Regions from separate parts of the Halalkalibacter sp. HAAS-P013 genome, predicted to be linked through region 2. Evidence: riboswitches for the same ligand, from Rfam matches in the RefSeq annotation. Region 2 holds a riboswitch; each other region holds the start of a gene.
What was found. A riboswitch is a leader RNA that binds a small molecule or an ion and turns the genes downstream of it on or off. The one in region 2 is predicted to bind cyclic di-GMP.

Region 1: linked by a shared signal. The riboswitch ahead of AC1FXP_RS00275 (PAS domain S-box protein) and the one ahead of AC1FXP_RS16250 (chemotaxis protein CheX) in region 2 are both predicted to bind cyclic di-GMP.
Region 3: linked by a shared signal. The riboswitch ahead of AC1FXP_RS09420 (type II secretion system protein) and the one ahead of AC1FXP_RS16250 (chemotaxis protein CheX) in region 2 are both predicted to bind cyclic di-GMP.

What each region holds. Positions count from the first base shown of each region.
Region 1 is NZ_JBWQTU010000001.1:43,936-51,831, reverse strand. Features, by position in the region: gene AC1FXP_RS00295 (glutamate-5-semialdehyde dehydrogenase) at 1-116, shown strand, start outside; gene AC1FXP_RS00290 (alpha/beta hydrolase) at 217-444, opposite strand; gene AC1FXP_RS00285 (hypothetical protein) at 429-596, opposite strand; partial or broken gene AC1FXP_RS00280 (IS110 family RNA-guided transposase) at 710-859, opposite strand; gene AC1FXP_RS00275 (PAS domain S-box protein) at 1,072-3,879, opposite strand; cyclic di-GMP riboswitch class I at 4,003-4,089, opposite strand; gene AC1FXP_RS00270 (restriction endonuclease) at 4,393-4,779, opposite strand; gene AC1FXP_RS00265 (DUF3900 domain-containing protein) at 4,999-6,054, opposite strand; gene AC1FXP_RS00260 (hypothetical protein) at 6,230-7,657, shown strand; gene AC1FXP_RS00255 (ion channel) at 7,755-7,896, opposite strand, start outside.
Region 2 is NZ_JBWQTU010000012.1:81,000-88,895, reverse strand. Features, by position in the region: gene AC1FXP_RS16260 (flagellar assembly protein A) at 1-1,469, shown strand, start outside; gene AC1FXP_RS16255 (methyl-accepting chemotaxis protein) at 1,575-3,308, opposite strand; gene AC1FXP_RS16250 (chemotaxis protein CheX) at 3,335-3,796, opposite strand; cyclic di-GMP riboswitch class I at 3,915-4,001, opposite strand; gene AC1FXP_RS16245 (flagellin N-terminal helical domain-containing protein) at 4,267-5,616, shown strand; gene AC1FXP_RS16240 (hypothetical protein) at 5,717-6,274, shown strand; gene AC1FXP_RS16235 (hypothetical protein) at 6,623-6,862, shown strand; gene AC1FXP_RS16230 (YjfB family protein) at 6,877-7,077, shown strand; gene AC1FXP_RS16225 (flagellar protein FlaG) at 7,174-7,548, shown strand; gene fliD (flagellar filament capping protein FliD) at 7,810-7,896, shown strand, end outside.
Region 3 is NZ_JBWQTU010000005.1:228,157-236,052, forward strand. Features, by position in the region: gene AC1FXP_RS09410 (valine--tRNA ligase) at 1-1,404, shown strand, start outside; gene AC1FXP_RS09415 (bifunctional folylpolyglutamate synthase/dihydrofolate synthase) at 1,557-2,852, shown strand; cyclic di-GMP riboswitch class II at 3,088-3,171, shown strand; gene AC1FXP_RS09420 (type II secretion system protein) at 3,314-3,673, shown strand; gene AC1FXP_RS09425 (prepilin peptidase) at 3,761-4,501, shown strand; gene AC1FXP_RS09430 (prepilin-type N-terminal cleavage/methylation domain-containing protein) at 4,514-4,990, shown strand; gene AC1FXP_RS09435 (PilW family protein) at 4,980-5,474, shown strand; gene AC1FXP_RS09440 (hypothetical protein) at 5,489-6,469, shown strand; gene pilM (type IV pilus biogenesis protein PilM) at 6,479-7,594, shown strand; gene AC1FXP_RS09450 (hypothetical protein) at 7,616-7,896, shown strand, end outside.

The DNA of each region.
Region 1 (7,896 bases), on a different contig from region 2:
GTTACGGAGCAGAAATTGGAATTTCGACACAAAAACTACATGCTCGTGGGCCAATGGGCTTGCCAGCTTTAACAACAACAAAATTACAAATTTCAGGAAATGGACAAATTAGGTAGTTGTCAGAAAAATTCTTAAAGCCAAAATGTTATCCAATGGATGAAGAAACCTTCATCCATTTCTTATTTAGGCAATATCTTTACCTACCTTCCCACCCATTTAAATATTCTTCAATCGGCTTCGGCTATCAGTTACTGCAAGATGACCACCTGCTAAAAATCCAAGAATCGCTAGTTTGTCGGGGTTAATTCTGTAATTTTTTGCTTGGTAGCGAATCATCCGAATGGCTCGCTGCACATCAATCAGGGCGCATGGATATTGATATGGAGCGACACGATAACGGAGACAAAAAGCAGATATACCGATCGAATTTAGGCCATTTTGCAATCGGCTCCTTCATGATTTGCTCTTTTTCCATATCCTCCACCTGAACAAACAATGACAGCTGGATTGCTTTCTCCTTCTAACAAATATGGTGAAATGGCCGGTTTATCTTCATCACAGTATTCCCTTGAGCATAAGGGGCTCCTTCCTGCCATAATAATATTTCCATCGTAAATCAATCCTCTCTTTTACTTTACAATCACAAAATTTCCAAATGTGGTCAATTCGCACCTTGGCAATCAATCCATTTTCAAGAAAAAATTTTTTCAAAAGTGAGAGGATCACCGACGACAATACCACGGAAATTTACAGCTCGTGCAACATGAACATGCTGAGCTATATCCACACCAACAACAAGATGTTTATCAGAAATTCTTTCAATTAGTTGATTTTGTTTGTCTTGCATTTTAAACTTCATATAAGAGCTCCTCCTTAGATTTGAGCTTTAGAGTAGTGTCTATACTCTTATCTTACTGAGGGGCTCTATTTTTTTCAAAGTCGAAATTAACGCACTACAGGAATGCTGCGCAGCAAATTACAATATACACACCTTTTTCCCTCAAGTCACGAACTGAAGTGACCGTTCTTAATAGGACATTTAATAAGCACTTTACACTTTTTCCACTTCTTTTAATAATTGAGTTTCTTGCCATTTTGTAGATAGTGTTCCAGTTTCTCTGGGGAAACAGGAGGACTATAGTAGTAGCCCTGCATTTCTTTACAGTTATCTTTATATAGTGCCTGTAATTGCTCTTGTTTTTCAATTCCTTCTGCTATGGTATTTAACTGCAGTTGGCTAGCTAATCCAATAATGGACTTCACAATGGCATGACTGGTTTCGTTTGAATCCATATCGCTGACGAAGGAGCGATCAATTTTCAATGTATTGACCGAAAAGTTCTTTAAATGACTCATGGACGAGTATCCTGTGCCAAAATCATCAATGGATATGCTGATGCCCATCTTTTTAATTTGCTCTAAAATATCGATTAATGCTTCTTCATTTTGCATTAAGACGGTTTCTGTTATCTCTAAATCTAAATAGTGTGGATCGAGTTTCGTTTGATCAAGAATTTTTTCAATTGTATGAATAAACTTTTGACCTTGCTGTAGTTGTAAGACCGAAACATTAACCGAAACTTTAAGTGGGGAGAATCCCTTGTCATGCCAATCCTTGCACTGCTGGCAGGCTGTCCTTAAGATCCATTCTCCGAGTGGGATAATTAAACCTTTTTCTTCTGCTAGTGGAATAAATTCAGCTGGCGAAATAAGATCTAAACTACAATGATTCCATCGAACGAGTGCCTCCATGGAAACCATTTCCCCTGATGTAATATCTACAATAGGCTGATACTCTAGCACAAAGTCCTTTTTCACTAATGCTTGGCGGAAATCATTTTCTAAGATGGCTTTTCTTAACGATTGCTGATCCAACTCTTGTTTAAACACCGCATAATTATTCTTTCCCCGTTCCTTAACATGGTACATCGCGGTATCTGCTTGCTTAATGATTGTCTCAACATCGAGATCATCTTCTCCATTATAAAAGGAAAGTCCAATACTAACAGTTAAATGAAACTCAATATCTTGAAAAACAAACGGTTCTTTTAACGCATGAATGATTTTTTGGGCTACATCTGTAGCATCTTCTATTTCCTTTATCTCAGGAAGCAGTATTGTAAATTCATCCCCTCCCAGTCGAGCAACCGTATGATCACTGTCAACAAATCCATGCAGCCTAGTTGACAGTTCATTTAATAATTGATCCCCAGTTTGATGTCCCAGTGAATCATTCACCGATTTAAAGCCATCTAAATCTAAAAATAGGACAGCCATTAAATCCTTTTCTTTTTGACAGTGCTTCCATGCTTGATGGAGTCGATCACGAAATAATGTTCGATTTGGAAGTCCTGTCAGTTGATCATAGTATGCCATATATTCAATTTCTTTTTCCTGTTTCTTTTGTTCTGTAATGTCTTTTGCAATTCCAAAAATACCGACAACCTCACCATCGACATAAATAGGAACATTCGTTACATTAATATAAACTTTTTGTCGCTGCTTATTAATAATTGCACTTTCATAATTTTGCGGTGATCCCTCTTTGGTCTTTTCAAAGTACTGAAGTGTTTTTTGTAAATCCTCTACTGAAATCATGGAATGAAAAGACATGTTCTGTATTTCTTGGGTGGTATAGCCTGTTAACTTCTCACAGGATGGATTTGCCTCTATAAAATGACCTTCTAAATCCATTGAGTAAACGGTATCATAGTTATATTCATAAAGGGACTTATAACGTTGTTCACTTTCAATGAGCTGATTCTGTAATTTTTTCTGTTCCGTAATATCTTTATAAATAGCAATTGCCACAGCCTCAGGGTGCTTAACAGCCTTATAGGAAGCTAAAATATCAATGTTCTTTCCATTTTTATGAACTCGCTGAACCTCATGATCAGAAATAGATTCTCCGTCTTTGAACTTACGAAGCAGCGCCTGTTGATCTTTTTTAAAATGTTCAGGTATAATCGTATGCTCGGGAGATTGCCTGAGCTCATCTTCTGTCCAACCAAACATTTTGACAAATTGACTATTCGCTTTTATGATGCTGCCATCGTGGGCAATCATAAAGATGGCATCCGATGTATTTTGAAAGATTAACTCTAATTCATCGTGTTTTTCACGCAGTTGTTGTTCTGTCTGCTTCTGCTTGGTAATATCTTTAGCATTGCCGTAAACCCCAACAATCTGTCCATCGACATACATTGGCGAATTGGTCACATGAATGTCAAGACACTGACCTTTCTTGTTAAAGAATTGAATCTCATAGTTTTGAGTCATTCCTTGCTTTGCTTTTTCGAAATACGCGATCGTTTTTTCTAGATCTTTTGGTGCAATGAGAGAATGAAAAGAACCTTCTACCATTTCTTTTTCCGTGTAACCTGTAAGTCTTTCACCTGACGGATTCATTTCAAGGTAATTTCCTTTTAGATCCATAGAGTAAATCGCATCTTTATTATCATACAAAAGGGACTTGTAGCGTTGCTCACTATCTGATAACTTCTTTAGAAACTCTCTTTGATGGGTCATCTCCATCACTGTTCCGATAATAACTTGTTCTCCATCCAGCTCTGCTGTTGTTCCATGCATATCGACATCAACAAAACTTCCATCCTTCTTTATTCCACAAGCCTGATATCGAACGCTCTTTATTTCTTGATTGATTCTCTTAGTGAGCTGTCTTTGAATGAAAGGAATATCCTCAGAGGAAAATAAATCATATATCGTAAATTCTTTTTCCAAAATTTCTTCTTTTGAATAACCAAAAAGAGAGGAAAAGGCTTTATTTACATAAACTAATTTTCCATCTTGATAAATATAATGACCTGTATCTAAATATTCAAGAACCATATTTGAATAACTTTTTTCATCTTTCAACATTGTAGTAATATCCTCCTAAAACGAATAAAGAGTTTGAAATAATGACCATTTATAACCGTTTTACCATAAAAAAAGCTGCTATTTATTAAACAGCAACTGTCAAAAATATTAAATTCTAACATTTATGGCAGCCTGGCAATCCTAGTTATTACAAACCTTAGACTCATAGCTTTACGCCCTTACCTTTCGATAAGTTTGCCATATCAGGCATGCGGAAAAGCCTATGAAATAGCTTTTAGCTGAGACCAGAGATGGAAGTTTAGAGTCCCTAAGAAATTCATTGATAATCCGGATTGAACCTATATTCAGAACAGGTCCTAAAAAGAACAAAGTACCGGTAATCCCGGCAAATAATTTTCGCGTTCCAAAGGAACTCTAAAAAACATGTGTATATGGTTCGATTCTCCACTTTAAAGCTCATATGGGAACGATAAAAAGTACCTAGTATAAAAACTTCCCTATCCTTACAACCTCTAATTTTCAGTAATATGGTTCATGAAATTATACTTCTTATTATTCATCCTTGAAATAATCATAGTCAATAGACTTCACAACAAATGTATTACTAATATCTACCCCAACATTATGATCAATCATTAATTTTGCCAATTCTGTTCCATCTATTAATATAATTTTCTTTGCTTCTAATCGTTCAGCATATTGTCTGGAATTTTCTGTAAAGTAAGAGGTTGTAATAAACACACCCTTTCTTGCAGCATAACGTTTAGCTTGAACATAGATATTATCAAGACCTAGTTTATCTTCTTTGATAACACCATCTAGCCCTTCGTCGTTTGATCTTTGTGTAACTTTTCCATCCCCATATCCCATTTCTGTTAGCAACTCAACAACTATATCCTCAAATTTCATCCAGTGAACTTCCCTTAACTTCTTTAACAAATTATCTGCAAGTTCATTTTTTAATTCATTTAGTTTTTCTTTAACAACCGTTAAAGGATCAACAACTTTCTCTAATTCTTCAAAGCGGAGGATTTACACTCACATATTGAGTGCCTTGTAATATAGGAAACCTTTTCAATTGATTTTTTTGATCAAACAGCGGTCATAATTGGGGTCACAATTGGGCTCAAAAACCTTTATTTTAAGCGCTATTTCTCCCTACTTCCCAATCTTCCTCAACACGTCCTCCAAGCTCTCAGGCTTCAAAAACTCCACTGGCGAATGCCCCTTCTCAAAATTTAGGCTGAACCCTTCCACTAACAACACATACTTCCCATTCACCTTCGCAATGTGAATGTTTTCACCAAAGTCAGATAATAGCCCCTTCACTTGAACCTCATCTAATTTAAAGCTAAGACTAATTTCCGGGGCTTGCTCGACAAGGTGGGCAGAGGCTTCTACCACCTGCTCTGTCGTCCATTTCTCCTGTAATTCACGCTTTGGTGTGTTTGCCCATGCTTCAATGTATTCCTCTTCCTTCACCCGTTCTTCACTTTCTTCTTGATACGTTTCAGCGATGTGCTGTTGGGCGAATTGTATGACCTGTTCTCTCATAATTTCTGGCATTGATTGGTGATACTCAACGAATTTCAAGAAATCTTCGAAGTAGCGTGCATGAGAAGATTGGTGGATTTTCAGCTCCCATTCTTCAAGCATACCCTCTTCCGGCATGTAGGGGTATTGGATTGATTTCATGTTTTTTGTTGTGATCGCTCGTTCAACGTTACGAATCATCGTTTTTTCATCTGTAATGGTTGCTACTTTTTGTTCAAAATCACATTTTAAAACAAAGACAAATGGTTCATCAAAGTATTTATTAAATTTAGCTCGAAGAACAAGTAGTGCTCCTCCCCTTATCGCACTTGTATCCATATAAGCTTGAACCAACTCTTCACTGCTATTTTTAAAATCATCTATTGAAGCAGCTGAACGAATTCGATGAAACATATTATAATTAGGGTTTGTTTCTAGATCATATCCTGGTTCCACAATAAACCGACCGATTTTCGTTGGGACTGAATCTGACTTTGGGTTCCGGTCTACTTTTCTTTTCGCGACTTTCATTAATTCGCCATCAAGAAATTCTTTTAACGCACTATCTATGTACATCACTTCATCTAATGTTTGATAATGCTTAAAGCGCTTATCTGCTTGCTCTCCTTGTCCGTCGACTTGAACGACAAAGAAGGATAAATAATTAATCGTAAAATCCATAAAATCACCTAGTTCCTCAAATTAAGCACTATAAAATTAACGTACAAATTATATCATTGTTTTTCTATAATGTCTTTTATTCAAGTGTACGTATATGACCGCTTTCACATCATGTTGGGCTCCTGCATAGGATGGTATCGTTTCTTCTAAAATCCGTATAAAGGAGATTAGAACAATGGAATTAACAATTGCACACTGGTTATATTTAGCCGGAACATGCTTAATTATTTTAACAATGTTATTTAGGCAAAATGTAGTTGTTCCAGCCATATTAATGAGTTTTCTAATTGGGTGGGTGTACAACGGATCTTTTTTAAGCGGTGTTCAAGCGATCTTTAATGCAAGTTTAACTGCAGCCGGAGAGCTATTTCATATTTTTTTAATTATCGCTATAATGACCGCTTTACTACAGTCGTTAAAATCGATTGGATCTGACGAACAAATGGTCATACCTTTTCAAAAAGTCATGAAAAACGGACATCTTTCTTTTTGGATTCTTGTTTTAGTAACTTATTCAATTTCGTTATTTTTCTGGCCCGCCCCGGCCGTACCACTAATCGGAGCATTGCTAATTCCTGTTGCGATCAAAGCTGGTTTGCCGCCAGTTGGTGCAGCATTAGCTATTTCGTTAGCTGGTCACGGAATGGCTTTATCATCCGACTTTGTACTTCAAGTCGCTCCAGGATTAACTGCCTCGACTTCAGGGATTGAAGCAGCAGCAGTTGCCGACCGAGCCCTAATCTTATCCATCGTCGCAGGTACGATCGCATTAACGATTGCCTATTTTTTGATTCGAAAATCGATCGTTCCTCCTGCTAAGAAAAATCTGACCGAGTGGGAAAAAAGCGGAGATAGTGATGTTACGTTACAATCAAATGAATTGGATGTAAAAAAAGGGAAATATAGCAAACTCTTTGCCTTTCTCGTTCCTTCTACCTTTTTAGCAATTGTTGCATATGTTGTTCTAGCTACGTTTTCTGATGCTATTCCAGCCATTGCAGACGGAGCAGGTGCTTCGATAATTGGAGGTATTGCGGTCCTATTATTAATCACTATATCTCTATTCCGTGATTATCGAAGATCTTTAAAAGAAGTCAGTGACCATATCGTCAAAGGGTTCGTTTTTGCTTTTAAAGTCATGGGGTTAGTCATTCCAATAGCAGGTTTTTTCTTTATGGGAAGTGGAGAGTTTTCTTCAAGTATTTTAGGAGTAAACGATCCGGATCATGCACCTGCCTTTTTATTTGATTTAGTAGAGTCAAGTCAACACGCTATCCCAGATAATGCTTTTATTACAGGTTTTGGAATCCTTATACTTGGAATGATTTCAGGTCTAGACGGATCCGGATTCTCAGGTCTGCCGTTAATTGGTTCCCTCTCTGATGCTTTTGCCACAACTGTCGGCGTTGCCCCTGCCACTTTGGCAGCAATTGGTCAAATGGGAGCGATTTGGGTAGGCGGTGGGACATTGGTTGCATGGTCACCTATTATTGCCATTGCTGGATTTGCCAAAATATCAGTTTTAGATCTCGTTCGAAAAAGTTTCATACCCGTAATCATTGGTTTAACAGTTACAACGATTTTTGGATTGCTATTCCTATAGTTCATTACAAAAAAGGGGGTTATCCAATAGGTTATTGACCTTTTTGAACTGCCCCTTAATCTGTTCAAGGCTTTTAAAACAGTTGGTCATGGACTTCTCAAGATGTAGCCATTTTCTCATACGCTTCTTTGCTACAAATGACATACAGTTCCGCTTCATTTGGTATCGGTTCCTCTAATTTTGTTAACAAATTAAAATCATTACGGTCAGAAATAAGTGTAGCCCCAAGTTGCTTTAAT
Region 2 (7,896 bases):
CTGATCGGCATATTAAGTTATCCATTCATGAAATAAAAGAAATTGATAACAGTTTAAGCTACGCAAAGGTTCTTCAAAAGTTAGAAAATTTACGAGTCATACATGGATTCAATCAAGATGAAATCATCAAAGCAATAGAAACAATAGAAGCAGGGACTTTTGAAATTGCAACAGGAATTATGGCTAAACCGGGTAAGAATGGTTGGATTGAATTAAAAGTGAATATCGATACGCAAGTAGGGCCGAAAGAACAAGAAGATGGCACGGTCGATTATAGAGAAATAAAAGCTATACCGACCGTTGAACGTGGCCAAGTTGTTGCTGTTGTTCACCCGCCTATCCCGGGGGAGTGCGGATACACGGTAACAAATGAACCACTTCCTGCTAAACAAACGTTTCCGATTCATCTCAAACTCGGAAAAGGCGTAGATTTAGTTGATGATAAAATTGTCTCAACCGAACCTGGACGTCCAAATATTGTGAAAAGAGGGCAATTAGTCAAAGCTTCCATTATGCAAAAGCTTACGCACAATGGCGATGTTGACATCGCTTCAGGCAATATTCATTTTACTGGCGATGTAGAAGTGTTAGGGCGAGTGGAAGAAGCGATGAAGGTTGAAGCGGAGGGAGATATTACGATCCTAAAAGAAGTAAATCGGGCAAGTGTTACTGGGCAAGGGGCTATTATTTCTTATGGAAATATCGTTAACTCTGAAGTGTCAGCAGGTAAGAATAATATGCTAATTGCTGAATTAGGGCATATCCTTGGTATTCTTCATAAGCATATACAGCAAATAATCAACGTTATTAATCAACTAACACAATCTCCTGCATTTAAGAATAATGATGTTTCAGCAGGTGGCCTGCAGCCATTAATTCGAATTTTGATGGAAAAGAAATTTAAAAATTTCCCGCCGCTAGCTAAAAATTATGTAGAGGTCGTTAGAAGAGGGGATAAATACTTAGATGACGATGAGTGGAAAATAATCGCGGGTGATTTGTCTCGAATTTTCCTTTCAATCTCGAATGAATTAGTAACTGTTGAAAGGCTAACCGATCTCTCTCAAAAAATGAAAGATTTACACGAAATAAGCAAGACTCCTGTTGAGCCAGATTCCTATATAATAATTCCGAATGCATCGAACAGTCGTCTTTATTGCAGCGGCAATGTAGAGGTAATTGGACAAGGTTGTGTAAATACAAAAATCCATGCTGGTGGCACGTTATCAATTAGAGGTATTTTACGCGGCGGCGAAGTATACGGCAGGTTAGGTGCGCATATTCATGAAGTTGGTTCAGAAGTGGGAACACCTACTGTGATCACTGTTCCATACGATCAGGAAATTAAGATTGGAAAGGCATTAGAAGGCACAACAGTAAAAATAGGAAATGTGAAACATGTTTTCACAGAAACAAAATATGATGTACATGCTTTTCTTGATAAAAAAGAACGGATTGTCTTTACATAATATCTGTCTTTTAGGCTCGAATTGAAGTAGCACGAAGTTGTGGAGGGGGTGTCTCAAAAGGTTTAAAAACAGACCTTTTGAGGCACCCCCTTTGTTTGAGTGCGATTATAAAGTAAACTTCTTCACGGTTTCCTGCAGTTCCTCAGCCATTCTCGATAACATCTCAGCCGACGCAGAAATCTCTTGCATCGTTGCTGTTTGCTCTTCGACTGCAGCAGCGACATTTTGTGAGTAAGGTGATGCGTTATCCGCAATCGTAGACGCTTCTTTAATCGATTCAAGCATGTTCATTGTACCAATGGCAATTTGCTGAACGGCAACAGACACTTCATCGACTTGAGTGAAAATGTCATTGATGGAAGAAGAAATTCCCTGGAACTCTTTCCTAGCTTCTGTCGCATACACAAGTCCTTGCTGGACCGTGTCACGGCCTTCAGCCATCGAAGAAACAGATCGTTGAATATCATTTTGTATATCTTTGATTAACGTACTAATTTGTCCAGCTGATTGGTGCGACTGTTTTGCTAGTTTACGAACTTCAGCCGCTACAACAGCAAACCCTCTTCCGTGCTCTCCGGCTCGAGCTGCTTCAATTGCTGCGTTTAACGCAAGCAAATTCGTTTGGTCTGAGACAGCTGTAATGAGGGAGATGATTCTACCGATTTCGCTCGACTTTTCCTCTAAGTTCGAAATAACTGTAGTTGTTGCATGAGCTTGGTTGTTAATGGCATTCATTTGGTCGACTGTCTTTTCAACAATCTCTAACCCATTATTCGATTTCTGCCTAGCCGTGTTTGTTGCTTCTGAAACAGAAAAGATGTTCCTAGCGATTTGTTCAACCCCAGCAGAGATTTCATTCGCTGTATCATTCGCACTTGCTGTACTCTCGGCTTGCTTTTCAGCGCCTGAAGCAACAGATTGAATCGATTCTGTAATTTGGTCAGTTGCTTTTGCCGATTCGTTGGCACTTGCATTAAGTTGCTCAGATGAAGCTGCAACTTGTTCAGAGTTCGTCTGAATGTTTGAGATCATCTCTCTTAAATTGTCGGTCATCTTGTTAAATGACTCGTTTAACTCATGAATTTCGTCTTTGCTTTTTATGTTCATTCGCGACACAGCTAAGTCTCCGGAAGCAACTTGTTTTGCTAGAGCGTTTAGATTAATAATTGGTTTTGCGATGAGGTTAGAAACAAAAATCCCACTTACAATGGCAAGTAAGAAAGCGGCGATACTAACGACAAGAACCAAAAAGGAAGCTCCTTGTGCCATTTGACTTACTTCAGCTTGTCTATTTCCTAGTATCTCTCCTTCAAACGCAGTGAGTGTCTGAGATACCTCGCGCATTTCCATACTAATTGGCAAAACATTTTCATTTGCTACGTGAATCGCATGATCATGCATAGAACTCGAAATGTTAATCGCTCTTTCGGATTCACTCAGGAAAATATTATTGAGTGTTGCAAGTTGGTCTAGATGACTTACTGTTTCTTCTAAGAACGTTAAGTTACGAGCCTGTTCAATTAAACTATGTATCTCTCGATTATTTGCATTCATTTCTTCAATAAATACTTCTTCTTCAAATAATAAGTAAGCATTGAGATCACTTGCTTGGTTACTAATTAATGTTTCAATATCCTGACTAATAGAGCGAATCTCATACACATTTTCAACTAAATACGTGTATGAATCGTTCGTTTGCTTAAGGTTATAAAAGGAAATGAAACTAGCAATCCCAAATAAAAGGGCAATTAAAAGAAAACTGCTAATCAATTTCTTTCTTATGGTAAGATTCATGAACTTAGTGCGTTTTTCGGAATTCTTTTCTTTGCTTAATTCCATGGGTTAGCCTCCAAGTGAAATTACGATTAATCTATTAATAAATATATATCAATATTCCCAGTGTTAACCAATGTGATAGGGACTTGCATGCCTTTGTCGAACTCAGTTAGGATCGTGCTTTCTTTCATAACAAAAGGAACAGTAATATCTGTAGTCACACCATACTCATCAATGATGGTCGAAAAACATCCGGCTATCATATTACCTAACTCACCTATAAACGAGTCTAGCATCTCGCCCTCAAGTGATAACCCGAACATGGATTGACCAATTGCCGAGAAGACTGATAAATCTCCAGTCATGACTAACTTCCCTTTAATATCACCCGTAATTTTAATGAAAACACCATAATCGAGAAAAATTGATTGTCCAGTAATTTGTGGAAAGGAATTTGTTAGATGGAGAGGGACGACATTTTTCATAGAGGTAATGATGCCTTGTAGTAAATTAATATTTGTCTGATATGTCATATCTGTTGTAGAAATCATATTCATCCTCCTTATCCTTATTAGAGTAGTTTTTTGCTGAAAAATATTGTGTACTAAAAATGGCTACTCCTAAAAACAGGAATAGCCAAATAAACATAGTATGTACACTATCATTTTGTTTGGTAACCAGGCGAACATAGTATGGTAATACCTTAGTCCCTAGGCTTTGCGTCCTACACTTTCGAGTAGTTTGCCTTTTTCAATTATATATGTAGAGCTTTTGCCTTATTATCATATACTGAAAAATATGCTAATTCAACTGATTCTACAAATTTCTACAAGGTTGGTACAGAAAAAATAGAAAAATAATGAAAAAGATTTAGAATTTGCTAAACATCTACCAATGTCCGTCCGATAATAGAGTTGTAAAGCTGAAAGTGCGTATGGCGGCCGACATAGGTGCTTGAGGCTTAAAATTAAAGATCCCGACACAAGGACGTGGAGGGAGTACATTCAAGGAGGAAATTTAGATGATTATTAATAACAATATTCCAGCGTTGAACACTTATCGTCAGATGGGCGTTAACCAACAAAACGGACAAAATGCAATGGAGAAACTAGCTTCAGGTCTTCGTATTAACAAAGCAGGAGACGATGCAGCAGGTCTAGCAATCTCTGAGAAAATGCGTGGACAAATTCGTGGTTTGGATCAAGCTTCTCGTAATGCTCAGGATGGTATTTCTTTAATTCAAACAGCTGAAGGTGCTCTACAAGAAACACACTCAATCCTTCAACGTATGCGTGAGTTAGCTGTTCAAGCTTCAACCGACACTAATACCAAAGAGGATCGCGGAGAAATTCAAAAAGAGATTGATCAATTAAAAGAAGAAATTGATAGAATTGGTAATACAACTGAATTTAATACAAAGAAATTAGTTGATGGATCACAATCACAAAAAGCTGAATTAACAGCTGGTGGAACAAGCATCCAAGGTGCAAAAGCTGTAAATGCTATGAATGAAGGAACATATGATGTGAGTGTAGCATCAAGTGCAGCAGTTGCAGCAAACGTTAATGACAGTGGTACTGGTATTGATGACGCTGCTATAACAGCATTTGGTTCAAATGTGGATATTGGTGACTCTTTTAATATTATAGTAGAAGAAGGTACAAACTCAGGTAAGAAAATTACATTACAAGATAAAGAAGGTAACTTACTTCAACAATTAGATGATCAAGATGTCACAGGTGCAATCACAATTGGTGGGAATGATGGTCTAACTATTGGAGCTGGCTCAATAACTGGTAACGGGAATGTTACTATGGATTTTGGTATGGAAGCTACTTTTACTGTTGAAAAAGCAGGAGTGCAGCTTGATCAACAAACTGTTACATCAACAGACGGTAAAGTTAATGTTGGTGGGTTCCAACTTACTGTAGATAATTCGTTAAGCGACGCTACAAACGGTGCTATTGAAGTAAAAGGTGCTGCTCTTCAATTTCAAATTGGTGCAAATGAAAATCAGTCAATTCGTTTAGCTATAAGTGATATGAGATCAGGAGCTCTTGGGGTGGAAGGTGTTAAAGTAGATTCACACGATAATGCTAAGGCAGCCATTACGACTATTAATACTGCTATTGAATCTGTTTCTGCTGAACGTTCTAAATTAGGTGCTACTCAAAACCGCTTAGATCATACTATTAATAACTTAAATACGTCAGCTGAAAACCTTCAAGCTGCAGAATCTCGTGTTCGTGACGTAGACATGGCTCGTGAAGTAATGGAAATGACGAAGAACAACATTCTTTCTCAAGCTTCTCAAGCAATGCTTGCACAAGCTAACCAAGCTCCACAAGCTGTATTACAATTACTTGGATAATTTTAATATTCAACTTAAGGGAGGCTCTAGATATGCTAGGGTCTCTTTTTATATAGGGATGATTTTCATAGACAAATAAAAAGAAAAAGAGGTATCTATCTTGTCAATAAAAGAGTACTTGGTTAAACCAACTGAATTGCAGATAAAAGATTATATAGCTAGTGACTCTCTTGAGAAGTATATTTTAAAAGTTAAAGATATTTTGGATATTCAAGAAATGGATACGATGTTCGATCTATTTGAAAATAGTGAAGTAAAACTGAAAAGCTGTACAGTAGCAACTATTAGGAGTATTAAGGAATTTAAGGATTCAAAAAAAATATTTTTAAATACAAGAAGGATTGCCGAAGATTGTACTAAAAGATTTGAACTAATTTATAATGAAAAAAGTATATTCTATAAAATAGTTAAAGTTTATGTTAGGTTAGCAATAGTTCATGAGTTAGTTCATGTTCAGCAAATAAAGATGGGGAAGCTAAGTGAGGAAATAGTTAAGTCTGAATCTGAAAAACTATACGCAGATAGAATTCATGAAAAAGAAGCCTTAGAAGTAGCAGATAGTATAGTATCTTGCAGTGATGAATTTTCAAAGAATATTATTGAAAATATGAATGGAAAGTTTATTTCGGAAAGTATAAATGAACTTATAACTAGGTAGACATAAAACATTTAGTGAGCTTTAGATTCATATTTTAGAGGTGTTCATAAGACTCTTTCAACCGGAGAAACGTTGGGACGGTTCTTGTGTTTCAAAGAGCAGGGTCCTTACTCTAAAGCGTTTCCTGCGTACAACTAGATATTAGAAACAAATGATCCAACGCCTCGACTTCCATTATGAGATAGGGGCTATTTCTATTTTTAGGGAAATGTGAATGAGAAGGTATAGCTACAATTGCTAGTGAGCTGTAGATATATTAGTAGGTATGTTTGGAAATTGTCAGTTTTCTATATGCGATAGTATGAAATAATGAAGTAAATAAGTTTATGAAGAGGATAGGTTGATATCATGAACAAGGACTTGCATCAAAAGAAACAGTTTCTCGAAGAACAGCTTCAATGGACGAAAGAACGAGACAGCATCTTAGCTCAAATAGAAGAGAAATTATATGAGATGAAAGACATTGCAGAGACTGCTCTAGTAAATAAGCTTTCTACTTCAGAAACTGAGAAACTTAATCGACAACTCCACGAGCTAAAAATGGAAGTCCAATGCTTAGAGAAGAAGTTACACTCTGTTGTACATTAAAGGGAGGTGTTTTAATGGATATCGCTCTACTTTCTATGGCATTACATCAAGGTCAAGTTCAGCAACAGGCAAGTTTGTCAGTTATGAAAAAGGCTTTAGGGAATGCTGAGCAACAAAGTGAAGCTCTTCAGAAAATGATGAGTTCAGCTGATGTGAAAGCTATTCAACAGACAGCTCAGCCTCATCTCGGAAGCTCTATTGACCTAAAAGTTTAATTAATTTGCCATAGTATGTATTATTTTTAGAATTTTGCTTAAACTCACTTAGAATTTTCCGATATAAAAGAAAAAAGCCTTCGGAGGTGCACATAGGTGGAAGTGAAAAGTGCTTCGTTTCATCATAGTTCTGAACCGATCATCGGTAAATCACAGAGTATCATTAGGGGAGGCAAAGAGCTAGAGCCAAGTGCAATGGCTTCAAAAAAAGTATTAGAAACGAGTGAGCTTGGGAGTCGTAACTCTTCAAAAGAAGCACTTGATAAGCAAGTAGAAAATATGAATGAGCTGCTAGATAATCATGCTACGACGGTTAAATTTAATGTGCATGAAGATTTAGATCGGTTATATGTACAATTGGTTGATAAGAATACAAATGAAGTAGTGAAGGAGATTCCACCTGAGCACTTTTTAGATATGGTCGCATCGATGCTGAAACATGCAGGGTTGATTATTGATAAACGAGTTTAGGGGGCTGTCCCAAAAGGCCGAAACAGAGGTGGCAATGGCTCCGTTCGCTACGCGCCTTGAGAGGAGAACCCCACTCCTCTCAAGGCTTTTAAAAGATGTAGCGACTTCGTTCATTGCTTCGGGGGTGTTTCAAAAGGTCGAAAACAGACCTTTTTGAGACACCCCCTTTGTTATATCCAGGAAATTACGGAACAGTGTTAAACAATCTAGTAATGATGCCGATAATAAAAGTAATTAGTAGGGTTTGGGGGAGTACATAATATGAGAATAGCAGGTCTCGCCACAGGGATGGATATTAATCAAATTGTTTCAGATTTAATGCGGGCACATCGGATGCCGGTGGATAAA
Region 3 (7,896 bases), on a different contig from region 2:
TGGGGGCATCGTATTCCAGCTTGGTATCATAAAGAAACAGGAGAAGTGTACGTTGGTCATGAAGCTCCAGAAGATGAAGCGAATTGGAAACAGGACGAAGATGTATTAGATACATGGTTCAGCTCCGCACTATGGCCGTTCTCGACTATGGGCTGGCCAGACGAGTCTTCTTTCGACTATGATCGTTTTTATTCTACAAATGTATTAGTAACAGGTTATGATATCATTTTCTTCTGGGTATCTAGAATGATTTTCCAAGGTCTTGAGTTTACAGGCAAACGTCCATTTGATGATGTATTAATTCACGGACTTGTACGTGATTCGGAAGGACGTAAGATGAGTAAATCACTTGGTAATGGTGTTGATCCAATGGATGTTATCGACAAATATGGCGCTGATTCATTACGATTCTTCTTATCTACCGGTAGTTCCCCGGGAAATGACTTGCGTTTTTACTGGGAAAAGGTCGAATCAACGTGGAATTTCGGAAATAAGATTTGGAACGCTTCACGATTTGCGTTAATGAATATGGAAGGATTAACGTATGAAGAAATTGATTTAAGCGGTGAGAAGACCATTGCTGATAAATGGATCCTTACTCGTCTTCAAGAAACGATTGCTGATGTAACACGCTTAATCGATGCGTATGAATTCGGTGAAGTAGGACGCCTTCTGTACAATTTCATTTGGGATGATTTCTGTGATTGGTATATTGAAATGGCGAAGTTACCGTTATACGGAGAGGACGAAGCGGCTAAGAAAACAACACGTTCTGTTCTTGCCTACGTATTAGACCAAACGATGCGATTACTTCATCCGATGATGCCATTTATTACCGAGGAAATTTGGCAGCATTTGCCGCATAAAGGCGAATCAATTACCATTGCTGCATGGCCTAAGAAGCAGGAAGCATATATGTTCGAAGAGGCCGTAGAGGATATGGAACTGCTTAAGGAAATGATTCGTTCTGTTCGTAATACGAGAGCGGAGCTAAACGTTCCAATGAGCAAGCAAATTGAGTTACTCGTTCATGCTAAAGATGATCATGTGTTAGGGAAATTAACACGAGGCCAAAGCTATATTGAAAAGTTCTGTAATCCGAGTAAGCTTGATATAGGAATAGATGTGAAGGCGCCTGAAAAGTCAATGTCACAAGTTCTCTCAGGTGTAGAATTATTTTTACCTCTTGCTGGGTTACTAGATTTAGATGCTGAAATTGCTCGATTAGAAAAAGAACTGGATAAATTAAATAAAGAAGTTGAACGTGTTGAAAAGAAATTAGGAAACCAAGGCTTTATTGCAAAAGCACCTGCAAAAGTGATTGAAGAAGAAAAAGCCAAGCAGGCTGACTATATCGCTAAACGCGAAACGGTGCAAGAAAGAATAGCTGAGTTAAAAGCATAATGAAAAAGAAAGAAAGCTCTTTGGGCTTTCTTTCTTTTAAGTTTATAATTGGTGAGATCATTATTTCTTTTAAAAAGATGATCGCATTTCATTCAATAGGCTTCTAAGGTACTATTAAGAGAAGATTTTTCGAAAGAAGGTTGGGGTCTACAGTGAAAACAGGAACAGAAGTGATTGAATGGATCCATTCGTTGCTCCCATTTGGAATAAAACCAGGATTAAAACGAATGGAGTGGATGCTTGAGCGTCTTGAACATCCTGAACAAAAAATAAAAGCAGTTCATATAGGTGGAACGAATGGCAAAGGCTCGACTGTAAGCTTTATGAGACATGTTCTCGAACAAGCTGGTTATAAAGTAGGAACTTTTACATCCCCGTACATTGAGTGTTTTGAAGAACGGATTTCGATTAACGGAAACCCTATTGAGGAGGCAGCACTAGTTGAAGCTGGAAAACAAATTCGACCGTTAGTTGAAGAATTAGCGAGTACCGAACTTGGAAGCCCTACTGAATTTGAAGTCATCACAACGATTGCTTTCTATTACTTTGCTACGATTGCTAAGCCAGACATTGTTTTACTTGAAGTCGGTTTAGGCGGTAGGTATGATTCAACCAATGTTATTACTCCATTAGTGTCAGTCATTACATCAATCGGGTTTGACCATATGCACATATTAGGGGAAACGCTTCCTGAAATCACATCTGAAAAAGCAGGGATTATAAAACCAAGTGTTCCGATCGTATCAGGTGTCTCGCAAAAAAAGGCTCAGGAGATTATAGGGGATGTTTCGCGCAATGTTGGGGCTCCTTATACGCAACTTGGAATTGATTTTAACGAAACCTTAATTCGAATTGAAGGAAGATTTCAAGTTTTCTCTTATGAAAGAATGAATAACCAAATAAATGATGTAACCATTCAAATGTCTGGGCCACATCAGAGAGAAAATGCGGCCGTAGCGATAAGAGCTTTGGAAATATTGGTGGAGAATTATAATTTTGGTATTCCTATGTCTTCGATTTGCAAAGGATTACGTGCAACAACTTGGATAGGGCGTTTTGAACAAGTAAGCGAAGATCCACTTATCGTGATTGATGGTGCGCATAATAAAGAAGGGATGGAATCGCTAGAAAAAACGCTCACGCTTCATTACCCAGAACAAACATATCGTTTTTTACTTGCGGCAACGAAAGAAAAAGATATGGGTATTTTATTAAAGCCGTTTGAACGAATGAATGCCTCGTTTACATTTACTAGCTTTGATTTCTTCCGAGCAGCTACTAGTAAGGCATTATACGAACAAGCATCTGTAATAAATAAACGTTTTGAAGATGATTGGCAGAAAGCTTTAGAAGAGGAAGTACAGGCATTAAAAAAGAATGAAATGCTTATTGTTGCAGGTTCTCTATACTTTATTTCTTCTGTAAGGGGTAAGTGGTTGAAGGAGTAGAGTGAAAAGGGGAAAGGAGCTCACTAGGTAAAACTAGTGAGTTCTTTTTTTGATAAGGGCAAATAGGTAAAAAGAAGGAGAGGAGATTTAAAATTGCTGAAATTTTTGGAAAAGTGTGACGAAAGTCCAGTTTAAATATTGACAAAATTGTTGAAAGTACTGGAATGTTGCCGTTTAGTAGGATAATAGTATTGACATTAAGACACTATGAAATTAAACTAAGTTTAACAATATTACATATTTGGAACGCGATGAAATATGACTTGTATGTGGGCACCTAAGTCGTATAGAGCAACTGGTGCAACCGACCTTGATTTTGCTAATTAGTAGTAAATGAGGTCTTTTTTTATGCCAAATATGCTGTTATTGGATAAAGGTGGATATTTTTGTGGTCGAAAAAGCACGGTGGGCCCGCCTGCTTTTGACATATATTTATAAGGTGAAAAAGGGGAGTAAATAGAATGAGAAAGCTTATTCAAAAACGTCTTAAAAATCAAAAAGGTTTAACACTTATTGAGTTATTGGTTGTTATTGTTATTTTAGGTATTATTGCTGCGATTGTTATTCCGATGGTGATGTCGGGTACCGATGAAGCAGATCTTAATACTGATGTAAGGAATGTCCAATTACTTCAAGATGCAGTTAATAGATATCTAATTGATCCTAATAATGATTTACCAACGGCAGCAGCAGATAGGGAAGCTTTAATTACTAATGAGTCACCTTTAGTTCCAGAGTATTTATCTGATATCCCTAGTTGGCATGTTATTACTAATGTTACATTAACTAATAGTGGTACTATAACATATAGTACTCCTTGATCAAGAGTATAGAAAGTTATATTTGATAGCTGTCGTCCTATTTACGACAGCTATTTTAAAAAAGGGGGAAAGTTTAATTTGTTTATTATGGATTTTTACGTTTTTTGTATAGGACTACTACTCGGCAGCTTCTTCAACGTCGTTGCCATTCGTCTATTAAAAAAAGAATCGATTGCTTTCCCTCCTTCTCATTGTCCACATTGTAAACATAAGCTATCAGCTTTTGATCTAATACCAGTTTTCAGCTATCTCTTTTTAAAAGGGAAATGTCGTTATTGTAAAGTGAAGATCTCTCCTTTATATCCATTTGGAGAGCTGTTGACAGCTACATCTGTCTTTGTTGTCTATACGTTTGTTGGGTTTGAATGGGAGTTGATCCCTGCTCTTATCCTTACCGTTTTATTAGTTATTTCCGTATTAACGGATATTCGGGAACAACTGATCCTTAATGTGGTGACTATACCAATGTTTGTTGTTTTACTCATTAGTCGTTTATTTATTGGAAGTGAGCCATTTTGGTATTATCTAGCTGGTGGGGTTGTTGGTTTTGTATTGTTACTAGTAATCGCAATTGCCAGTCGTGGCGGCATGGGTGGTGGCGATATAAAGCTTTATGCAGCTATTGGGGTTGCACTTGGTCCTTGGCTGACGGTCATGAGTCTTGTGCTTGCTTCATTTGCTGGTGCTGTTGTTGGTGGAATTTTGTTGCTGACAGGAGTAGTGAAACGGAAACAACCGATTGCCTTTGGACCTTTTATCTTTATTGGAACGATAGCTGCCTATTTATTTGGATTTGATATTTGGAATTGGTATACAAGCTTTTGGTAGGGAGGTAGTAGGATGGGAGATGAGAAAGGTGTAACGTTAATTGAACTGCTTGTGGCGATTGTTATAGCTGGAATCATCCTCGTTCCTCTACTAACGATTATGACAGGTACGTTTTCTCGTACTGTCAGTCAAGACCAAGATACACGAAATGCCTATATTGCTCAGACTGTAATCGAACAGGCCAGGTTAAATGACTCAGACGGTGGGTTTCATCATGAAGGCGTGTATTGTTGGAATAGTGAAGGTAAATCTGCAGCTTGCTCAGATGCTGATTATAGCTTACCTAATATTTATAAAGAAAACTTGAATAGTTCACGAGACTATACAATTGAGGTAACGGTCCTTCCATATTCGGCTAATCTCAGCTTTAACGAAGTTTCAGTAAAGGTATCCAATTTTTCTCTTATCTCTTCTGGGCCTGAAAGTGGTATGTTTACGAAGTTGAATGAGGTTGAACTAATAACGGTGGTGAAGAAAGATGCTTTTTAACAACGAGCGCGGTGTAACGTTAATTGAGCTTCTTGTCACTATTGTCATTATGGTTGCTGTCACAACCCCAATTGTCATGATGGTTTCATTAGCTATGAATACAGAAAGAGAAGTTTCAGTGCAAAATGATCTACAACGAGAAGCGCGTTTTATTATGGAAAGGATCACAGAAAAAATGCGTGATAAAAATGTTGTTTGGACAAAAGTTCAGTCAGCAAATAAATGGGAATTGGTTTGTATTTCTGAAAATGATGTAGAGGAAAATAGGTGCTCTGATGTTTATTTAACGTATGAAGAAATAGACGGTAAGGGTACGATGAGACTTGGTGAAAATGGCAACATTCTTTCTGAAGATATCAGTAAGTTTGAGATCATGGAAGGTGACAGCGACAGACCTAATTTGGTTGAGGTCATTCTCGCAATTGAAAAGTCAGGAAGAAGTATCGAACTTACTAGTACTATTTTTTATAATCGGTTTAATTGAAAAGGATGAAAAAAATGAATAAGCATATTCAATCTGAACAAGGGGCTGCTTTAATCCTCATTCTTTTTGTGATTGTCTTTATATCGATTGTTGGTCTGTCCATGTTAACTCAAACTACATACAGCCAAAAAACAATTGCTCAAAATGCGTCAGTCGAAAAGGAATTTTATCTTCTTGAAGGTGCGATAGATTTGTTTCTTGATGATATAGAAACTGCGGAAAAAAAACCTATTTATATTTTTGAAGAGTTTCAAACAGAGGATGTATTTCAAGAATACGAAATTGCCTCTGAAACGATCGTTATTAGAGTGTTAGCAAAACTAGTGGAAGAGTCAGAGAATAGTGAAAATGAAGAAACCATTGAAGCGACGGTAACAGCAAGTTTGAAGCAAGACCCCCAAATAAATCGTGAAATTACGATACATGCCTCAAAGCATAAAGAAATCGTCAGCAGGTATTTTGGACAAGGAGCAGCGATTAACTTTATAGGTGGGAACCTAAATGCTGAACGACAGCAAGTAGAAGTAGGTAGTGAAGATATTATTCAAATAACAGAACCGCAATTCGAGAGTGTTTGGAATAAATATAATTCAATAAACACTGATTTTGGAGGTTTGACTGTTTTTAGACATACCAATCTTAGGCAAAGTTCCCTGACCATTAAAGAAAATGAAGTCTATGTTGTAGACAAATTAACGTTACGAGGGAACGATAGGATCACGGTAAATGGGTTATTAATCGTTAAGGAAATTGACCTAAATGGAACCCCTATTCTTACTGTTAATACAGGTGTGATCTCTAGACACTTTGAATTACTCCCAGGGAATCCGCTGAGGGTGACAGGGGATGTCAATGGAATTCCATGTGACCTGCTAAATGATACGAAATTAGATTGCAATAAGGTCCATCCTGGTCACGTTACGGTTGAGTATGGTGAAGAATGGGATTATGACGAGGAAGTTGTCTTTTATCGGACACTAAGATCGAGAGAGTGAGGTGTTTTTATGTTTAACAAAAAGTATTCTGGCATAGACTTTCGGGACAACAAAGTATCATTTGCAACAGTGAAAATAGATAAGCCAGTACCAGTGTTAGAAGATCTCTATGAAACAAGCATTGATGAAAATGTGATAAGCAATGGAGCGCCATTGGATATTGATCGATTATCAAGTACACTTCGTTCCTATTTACAAAATAATAAACTAGCTTCGAAACATGTTCACATTGCAATTCCTACTCAAAGTACGTTAATTAGAAAGATAGATACGTTACCAGATTTAGAGGAAAAGGATTTGGCTAAAATTCTACCCTTTCAAATTGGGGAAAGCATTCATCTTCCTTTTGAAGATCCAATTTACGATTTTGTTAAAATTGATTCGATTCAACCGGTACAGAAAAAATTGGGAGAGCATGAAGATTTTACGTTAGAGGAATTAAACAATCGAGACGTGCGAACGCCTCGGAGTGAGGTTCTTTTGTTTGCAACGTCACGTGCCGTGTCAGAAGGTTTATTAGATGCGTGCGAAGATGCAGGTTACAAAACGTTAACAGCAGAAATTCGTGGATTGGCACTTCAACGTTTGTTAATGAACGTCCAGCCACGTTGGTTAAGAGGAACAGAGATGGTCATTGATGTCGGAGGAGACGAAGTTGATATTCATATCTTCAAAAATGAACTGATCGTTTTCTCAAGAACAATGGCAATTGAAAGTGAAGAATTAATGGAAGATGCTTCAACATCTGAAGAAGAAGTGTTGTCTTTTGACATGGATTCATTTGAGGGAGAACGTGAAATAGCGGCTACAAAGGGAGCATCAGATTGGCAGCAAGAAAATTATATGAACGCTCTAATCAATGAGATACAAAAGGCACAAAACTTCTACCGCTATTCGCTTGGAGAACGTGAAAGTGAGTTCAATAGAATGATCATTACTGGCGAAGATGCTCGTAATGTCTTTGATAGCTTAAAAGAAAGATTGCCGATGGAAGTGACGCGAATCGATTATCGTTCCATTTTAGTGAATGATGAGTTTGACAATGATGTACTAGATGCATGTAGTGTTGCAATTGGACTTGCGTTACGAGCAAATGAAAAGCCTAATAAAAAGAAGAGGCAATAGTCGTAGATTGGAGAGATAAACGTGAACATTAGCATTGACTTGCTCCCAGAGCGATCAAGAGTAAGTGAAGGGACTTTTCCTGTTATTCCAGTTGCTGGGCTTGCTGCGATCTTTGTAGGAGCTATTGTTCTCACATACACATTTTTTGATACACGTAATCATGTTCAAGCACTTGAAGACCAAATTGCGCTGCAGACAGATGTACGAAATGAAAAAGAATTGGAGTATAGCTCGATGACCCAAGGGGTAACAGAGTATAACTATGTTGATCATTATATGACACTCGATAGATTTTTAAATGA